Regions from separate parts of the Arthrobacter sp. PAMC 25486 genome, predicted to be linked through region 3. Evidence: riboswitches for the same ligand, from Rfam matches in the RefSeq annotation. Region 3 holds a riboswitch; each other region holds the start of a gene.

Region 1 (2,193 bases), 690 kb from region 3:
CCTTTCCGTCCCGCTGCACAAGTTCCGCACGCTGGATCCGGCGGGCCTGGCCGGCAAGCATGTCCTGGACACCATGAACTACTGGCGCGACACCAACGGCGACATGCCCGAACTGGAGGATGCGCCGTCGAGCTCGGAAATGGTGCACTCGCATGTTCCCGGCGCTCGGCTGGCCAAGTCGCTGAACCACATCGGCTACCACGAGCTGGAACTGGATGCCCGGCCCGCCGGTGCTGCTGATCGCCGCGCGCTGGCCGTCACCTCGGACGACGACGAGACCCGAGCCCTGGTGCTCGGCTTCGTGGAGCACCTTGGCTTTGACGCGGTCGACGCCGGATCTCTCGCCAAGGGCGCGGCGTTTGAGCCGGGAACGCCGATCTTCACGGGTTCCTATGATGAGCCCGGCTTGCAGGCTGAGCTGCGAGTCCACGCGGCCGGCGAAGAGCTGGAGCTCACGCCGGCGCAGTGATTCGCGCCGCTGCAACTGGGATGTGAGACGTGGCGGCCACACAAAATCGACCCGTGAGTTGTGGCGGCTTTGAGGGTTCAAAGCCGCCACAACTCACGGGTCGGCGCATCCCAGGCGCCCCGGGCATCCCGGGGCGCCCCGCCGTCAGGCCTTGGTGACCACCGTGCTGACGGGCGTGGCGTTGCTGAACAGGTCCTGCACCGGGCAACGCGCCTCAACCGTGCGGCTCAAGTCCTCGTAGCGTTCCTGCGTTTCCGGCCCCGAGATGCGCACGGCCAGCCGGATGTCGCTGAATCCGGGGCGGATGGCCTCGTCGATGCCGAACAGCCCGCGCACGTCCAGATCACCTTCGGCGTCGATCTGGATATCGTCGACCTGGATGCCAAGCTGCTCCGCGTACAGCCGGTACACCACCACCTGGCAGGCGATGAGCGCCCCGAGCGCATATTCAACGGGGCTGGCGGCGGTGTCATCCCCGGCCAGGGCGGCCGGCTCATCCACCGTGAACTGGTGTTTGCCGGCGCTGATCCGTGTTGCCACCGAACCGACACCAACCCCCGCGGCCGTATAGGTCAGCTTCGCATTCTCGGCCCTGGTGCCGATGCGCTTGGTCCACGCCGCACCGGCTTCGCCCAAACGGGCCGAGCGCTGAGAGGCGCCGTCAATGAGAATGGTTTCAGTCATGTTGTCTCCTTCGAAAGAAGGCGGGCGCCGTGCACCCCGCCATACTTACGCCCCGGCAGGTGCCGACGGCGTCGAATCCTCACCTGGGGCACCCCACTATGGTGTGGAGGGTTGCCGCCCGACCGGCCAGGGCCAGTGGTCGGGACTCTTGATTCTGTCCACCAGTCTGCCGGGATCGCCGCGCCGCCTCAAAGTCTCCGTCACATGCGGCAACATTCCACTACGACGACGGCCCCCTCCTCCCAGCCGGACGGGGCCCCGGGCGGGACGAGACCCACGCCACTGCCGTCCGGCGCACACACGGAAGCAACTTAAGATGGAGTCATGAGCGCAACCCTTGTGGCAAAGGACCTTTCCGGAGGCCACGCACACCGCACCCTGTTCACCAATCTTTCCTTCACGGTCGCACCGGGCGACGTGATTGGCGTGGTCGGAGCCAACGGTGCCGGCAAATCAACACTTTTGTCCCTCCTGGCCGGCGCGGCCACGCCGCAGGGCGGCAGCGTCAGCACGGCACCCCAGGATGCCTTCGTCGGCTGGCTGCCGCAGGAGCATGAACGGATCGAGGGCGAGTCCATCGCCGCGTACATCGGCCGGCGCACCGGCTGCACGCAGGCCACCGAAGACATGGAAAGCTCGGCCGAAGCGCTGGGCTCCGGCAACTCCGCCGACGACGACCGCTACGCCGCAGCCCTTGACCACTGGCTGGCCTGTGGTGCCGCCGACCTCGACGAACGCATCCCAGCAACGCTCGCCGAGCTGGGCCTGGACCTGAGCCCCGAGGCACCCATGACCGGACTGTCCGGAGGGCAGGCCGCCCGGGTGGCGTTGGCCGCGCTCCTGCTGAGCCGGTTCGACGTCGTGCTGCTGGACGAACCCACCAACGATCTTGACCTGGCCGGACTGGCCCGGCTCGAGGAATTCGTGAAGGGGTTGCGCGGCGGCGTCGTCCTGGTCTCGCATGACCGCGAGTTCCTGGCCCGCACCATCACCTCCGTGGTGGAGCTGGACCTGGCGCAGAACAAGGTGGCCGTGTACGA
Region 2 (2,193 bases), 470 kb from region 3:
GGTGGATGACGAGGGAACGCACGTCACCGAGGTTGGCGACGTGCGAGTGCAGCTCGAGGCCGTCCACAAAGCGCTTTCCGGCCTCGAGGCCGCCCTTGATGTCGAAGGAGATGATGGCGCCAACACCGTTGGGACCGTACTTGCGGCCGCGTTCAAACCAGGGGCTTGAGGGGATGCCGGCGTAGGCCACGGCTGCAACGTTCTCGTTGGCCTCAAGCCATTCGGCGACCGTGACGGCGTTGCTGACGTGGCGTTCCACGCGCAGGCTCAACGTCTCAACGCCCTGGGCAATGAGGAAGGCGTTGAACGGTGAGATGGCTGCGCCAAGGTCGCGCAGCAGCTGGACCCGGGCCTTGAGCACGTATGCCAGGTTGGCGCCCAGCGCGCAGCCGACGCCGAGGTCGCGGGCAAAGACAATGCCGTTGTAGGTTTCGTCGGGCGTGTTGAAGCCCGGGAACTTCTCGGGGTTGGCTGCAAAGTCGAACTTGCCGCCGTCCACAATCACGCCGCCGATGGCAGTGCCGTGTCCGCCCAGGTACTTGGTGGCGGAGTGGATGACGATGTCGGCACCCCACTCGAGCGGGCGGATCAGGTACGGGGTGGCAAGGGTGTTGTCCACGATGAGCGGCACGCCGGCTTCGTGGGCGATCGCGCTGATGTTTTCCAAATCCAGCACGTCTTGGCGCGGGTTGGAGACCGTCTCGCCGAAGAACGCCTTGGTGTTGGGACGCACGGCTGCACGCCATTCGTCCAGGTTGTCGGGGTCGGAGACGAACGTGGTCTCGATGCCGAGCTTCTTCAGCGAGTGGGCCAGCAGGTTGAATGTGCCTCCGTAGACGCTGGGGCTGGAGACAATGTGATCGCCGGCTTCGGCAATATTCAGGATCGCAAAAGTGGTTGCCGCCTGGCCCGACGCCAGCAGCAATGCGCCGACGCCGCCTTCGAGGTTGGCAATGCGGTCTTCGACCACTGCCGTGGTGGGGTTGCCGATGCGGGTGTAGATCGGCTCCAGCTCCGCCAGGGCAAACCGCGCCGCGGCGCTCTCGGCCGACGGGAACACGAATGATGTTGTCTGGTAGATCGGCAGTGCGCGGGCGCCGGTGGTGGCGTCGGGCTCCTGGCCTACGTGGATCTGACGGGTTTCAAATGACCAACCGTTGCTCATGGCTGTTTCCTTTAACACTAGAGGCCTGCAACGAAAGCCCCCGACACGTCAAGCGGTCGCAGGGTTGCGTTGCGGATGGCCCGCGCTTGCACCGGAACCGGTCGGTTCGATGCCAGGTCCTCACCCGGGGCACCCCACCGCGGAAGGAGGGTTGCCGGTCAGCAAGCCGGGGCTGTGCGCTGACACTCATGACCTGCATCCAGTGTGAAAGAATCGCCGCGCGCTTGCAAGATTGTGACGAGTTTATGACTTTTACCGAAGAACTGTTTGAATTCTGGCCCCGAAAGTGCCGTTACCTGAATGAATGACTGACCGTTTGTCACATTCGGACTTATTTGGCCGCCAACCCGGTGTGGAGCTGAGCGCTGCAAGGATGTACGATGCATCTCGCAGCTCCAGACCCGTCATGCGAATTTATGCATGGGTGGGCCGGCCGCGACACCCACCTTCCAGCTCCCGCCCCCTGCCGCCGGGCTGCGTCGGAACGCTGATGGCGTCGGAACAGTAAACACCTGCGCACCGTTACGGCACAACCACGCGCCACTTTTGAAGCTGCGAAAATTGTCAAGCTGTGCACCGTTACGGCACAACCACGCGCAGCAGCAGTGCAGCGAGTCCGAGCGCCGGCGGAATCGCGGACACAGACGCACCACTCGCCACGAGTGGTGCGTCCAAGCGTCTATACGCGCCAGTAGGGATGACCTGTGCGTATGAGCTCACGCAACGGTGGTAGTCGTGTCGACCAGGCCCACGTGGTGTTTTCGTTCCGGAATTCGTGGAACTATTTGCCCAGCCCCGCCCGCCGCAGTGCCTCCGCCATTGCTGTGTTGGCCGACGGTGCCGCCGTGTTGGCTGACGGGGCGGCAGTGTTGGGGCGGGTCTGCGCGCCGGTCCCCCGGGGACCACGTTGCCCACCCTTCTGCCCACCCGGTTGGCGGCCCTGGCCGGAGTTGGAGCCCTGTGCGGAGCCAGGGTTGGAGCCTTGTGCGGAGCCAGGGTTGGAGCCCTGTCCACGGCCAGGGTTGGCA
Region 3 (2,193 bases):
CATCATCACCTACTTTGTGGTGTACACGCTGGGCCTGCTCATCGGCCAGGACATCTGGCAGCGCGTCTTCACCGCCCGCACACCGGAAATTGCCCGCTGGGGCGGCGCCACGGCAGGCATCTACTGCATCCTGTACGGCGTTGCCGGCGCACTGATCGGCATGGCCGCCTCCGTGGCCCTGTCCGGCCATGTGGAACTTAAGGACGACGTGTATGCGCTCGTCGCCACGGAACTGCTGCCCATCGGCGTCGGCGGCATCGTGCTGGCCGCCGCCGTGGCCGCCATGATGTCCACCGCCTCCGGCTCGCTCATTGCCGCCGCCACGGTGGCCCGCAAGGACGTCATTCCGTTCGTCGCCAGCTGGTTCGGCAAGGACATCGACAACTCCGATTCCACCAACCCGGAACACGACATCAGGGCAAACCGCTGGTACATCCTGGTGATCGGTGTGCTCGTTGTAGGCATCTCCATTGTGGTCAACGATGTGGTGTTCGCCCTGACCATCGCCTACGACATCCTCGTCGGCGGCCTGCTCGTGGCCATCATCGGCGGCCTCGTCTGGAAGCGCGGCACCGGCCTGGGCGCCGCCTGGTCCATGGCCGTCGGCTGCGTTGTCACCATCGCCTCCCTTGTCATCTACGCCACCGGCATCATCCACAGCGCCGACGGCATCTACGCCAACGAGCCCATCTACTTCGGTCTGGCCTCCTCGCTCATCGTCTACGTTGTAGTCTCGCTGCTGACCCCTGAAACCCCGGCCCACATCCGCAAGGCCTGGGATGACCGCCTGGCCGCGGCAGCCACCGATTCCAACCCGGACGAGGAAGTTCCCGCACTGGCGAAGTAGCTTGCCCCTTTACATCTGACCCGCATAAAACGGTGAAAATACGCGATTTCGCGTCGATTCTCGTCGTTTTCTGCGGGTCAGATCTTTTATGGGCCAAGAAGTTCGACGGCGGTGGGTTCCGTAATATGTGACGGAACCTCCCGCCGTCGTGCTTTAACGACGTAGTGTTGGAGGCAGCTTCAAGAGATGCGGTGCCAAGCTCCGACTGGCCGCACGCCAACCCCATGCTTCACGGGTGGTTCGGATGAGGAAGCGGCCGGCGGAAACCTCCGTTGGCAAGAGCAAGCAAAGGTTAAAGCCATGTCTCTTTCAACTGTCGCCACCGCAAAACCCGCCACTGCCGCCGCGAAAACACAAGGAATTGCCGTGCTGCCCGCCGTTGATGCAAATCTCGGCGCTGTCACCTTCCTGACCCCAAAAGGCCACCACGCGTACTGGTCGCCGGAGCCGGCTCAGCTCATTTCCGCGCTGGCCAACGCAGTCCGGCCTGCCCGCTGGATTCCCGAAATCGGAACCCTTGTGGTCACGGTTGCGCAGACGGGTGTGCGGGCCGGGCGCGGCATTGGCTTCCGGCTGTCTGCCTACTGATCGGCTGCCGGCAGGAATTTTCCAGCCGCCGGATCCAAGCATTGGTGCTGGAACGATCCCTTGGGCCTAGAAATATGGCTGGGTAATGAGTTCGAGGCCATGCCCTGCGGGGTCCCTGAAGTAGACGCCGCGTCCGCCGTGCTCGGTGGTCGTCTCGCCCGAACGTGTCATTTGCGGGTTGGTCCAGTACTCGAGCTGCGCTTCGATGGGGCGCACGAGTGCCCTGTCGAAGTGCCCGTCGTCCACCCGCAACGCGTAGTGCTGCATCTGAATGTCGACCGACCAGGCGCACAACTCCGAGGGCCTCCGGACCGAGACTCACCAGAGGCTCGGCTCACGGAGAAGTTAGGGCTCGATGACGGCAATCACCGCACCCTGTGCCACCTCGTCGCCTTCTTGTACCGCCCAGTTCAAGGTGCCGGAGACCGGGGTGTTGACCTCGGCGTCGAACTTGTCAATCGTAACCTCGGCGATGATTTGATAGGCGACGACTGCACTGCCGTTGGGGGCACGCCATTGCAGCAGGACTCCCGGTTCGGACGGGTCTCCCGTCATTATGGGGAACAGAACTTCACTCATGTAGTGGCCACCGTCCGGATCGCGGCCGCCTTGCACACGGCCGTTGGCCCACAGCATATTCCAGTTCCGGGGTGCAGGGAATGGTCGGCTCAGCTGTTGGCGGCCTGCGCCTTGGCTGCCTTGTTCCCGGCTGCCGCACTGATGGAAGCCCACGTGGCGCCAAGGACCGCAGCGGAGCT

The links. Region 3 has a riboswitch for S-adenosylmethionine ahead of art_RS22395 (hypothetical protein). Riboswitches for the same ligand answer to the same signal wherever they lie in the genome.
Region 1: linked by a shared signal. The riboswitch ahead of art_RS14790 (OsmC family protein) and the one ahead of art_RS22395 (hypothetical protein) in region 3 are both predicted to bind S-adenosylmethionine.
Region 2: linked by a shared signal. The riboswitch ahead of art_RS19710 (bifunctional o-acetylhomoserine/o-acetylserine sulfhydrylase) and the one ahead of art_RS22395 (hypothetical protein) in region 3 are both predicted to bind S-adenosylmethionine.

Annotation. Positions count from the first base shown of each region.
Region 1 covers NZ_CP007595.1:3,237,599-3,239,791, reverse strand. Annotated here, with positions in the region: gene art_RS14795 (NADPH-dependent F420 reductase) at 1-469, shown strand, start outside; gene art_RS14790 (OsmC family protein) at 614-1,153, opposite strand; SAM riboswitch class IV at 1,190-1,307, opposite strand; gene art_RS14785 (ABC-F family ATP-binding cassette domain-containing protein) at 1,478-2,193, shown strand, end outside.
Region 2 covers NZ_CP007595.1:4,397,704-4,399,896, reverse strand. Annotated here, with positions in the region: gene art_RS19710 (bifunctional o-acetylhomoserine/o-acetylserine sulfhydrylase) at 1-1,165, opposite strand, end outside; SAM riboswitch class IV at 1,243-1,359, opposite strand; gene art_RS19705 (Tex family protein) at 1,947-2,193, opposite strand, start outside.
Region 3 covers NZ_CP007595.1:3,929,733-3,931,925, reverse strand. Annotated here, with positions in the region: gene art_RS17790 (sodium:solute symporter) at 1-847, shown strand, start outside; SAM riboswitch class IV at 1,025-1,135, shown strand; gene art_RS22395 (hypothetical protein) at 1,148-1,435, shown strand; gene art_RS17780 (hypothetical protein) at 1,502-1,729, opposite strand; gene art_RS22390 (biotin/lipoyl-containing protein) at 1,781-2,014, opposite strand; gene art_RS22385 (hypothetical protein) at 2,104-2,193, opposite strand, start outside.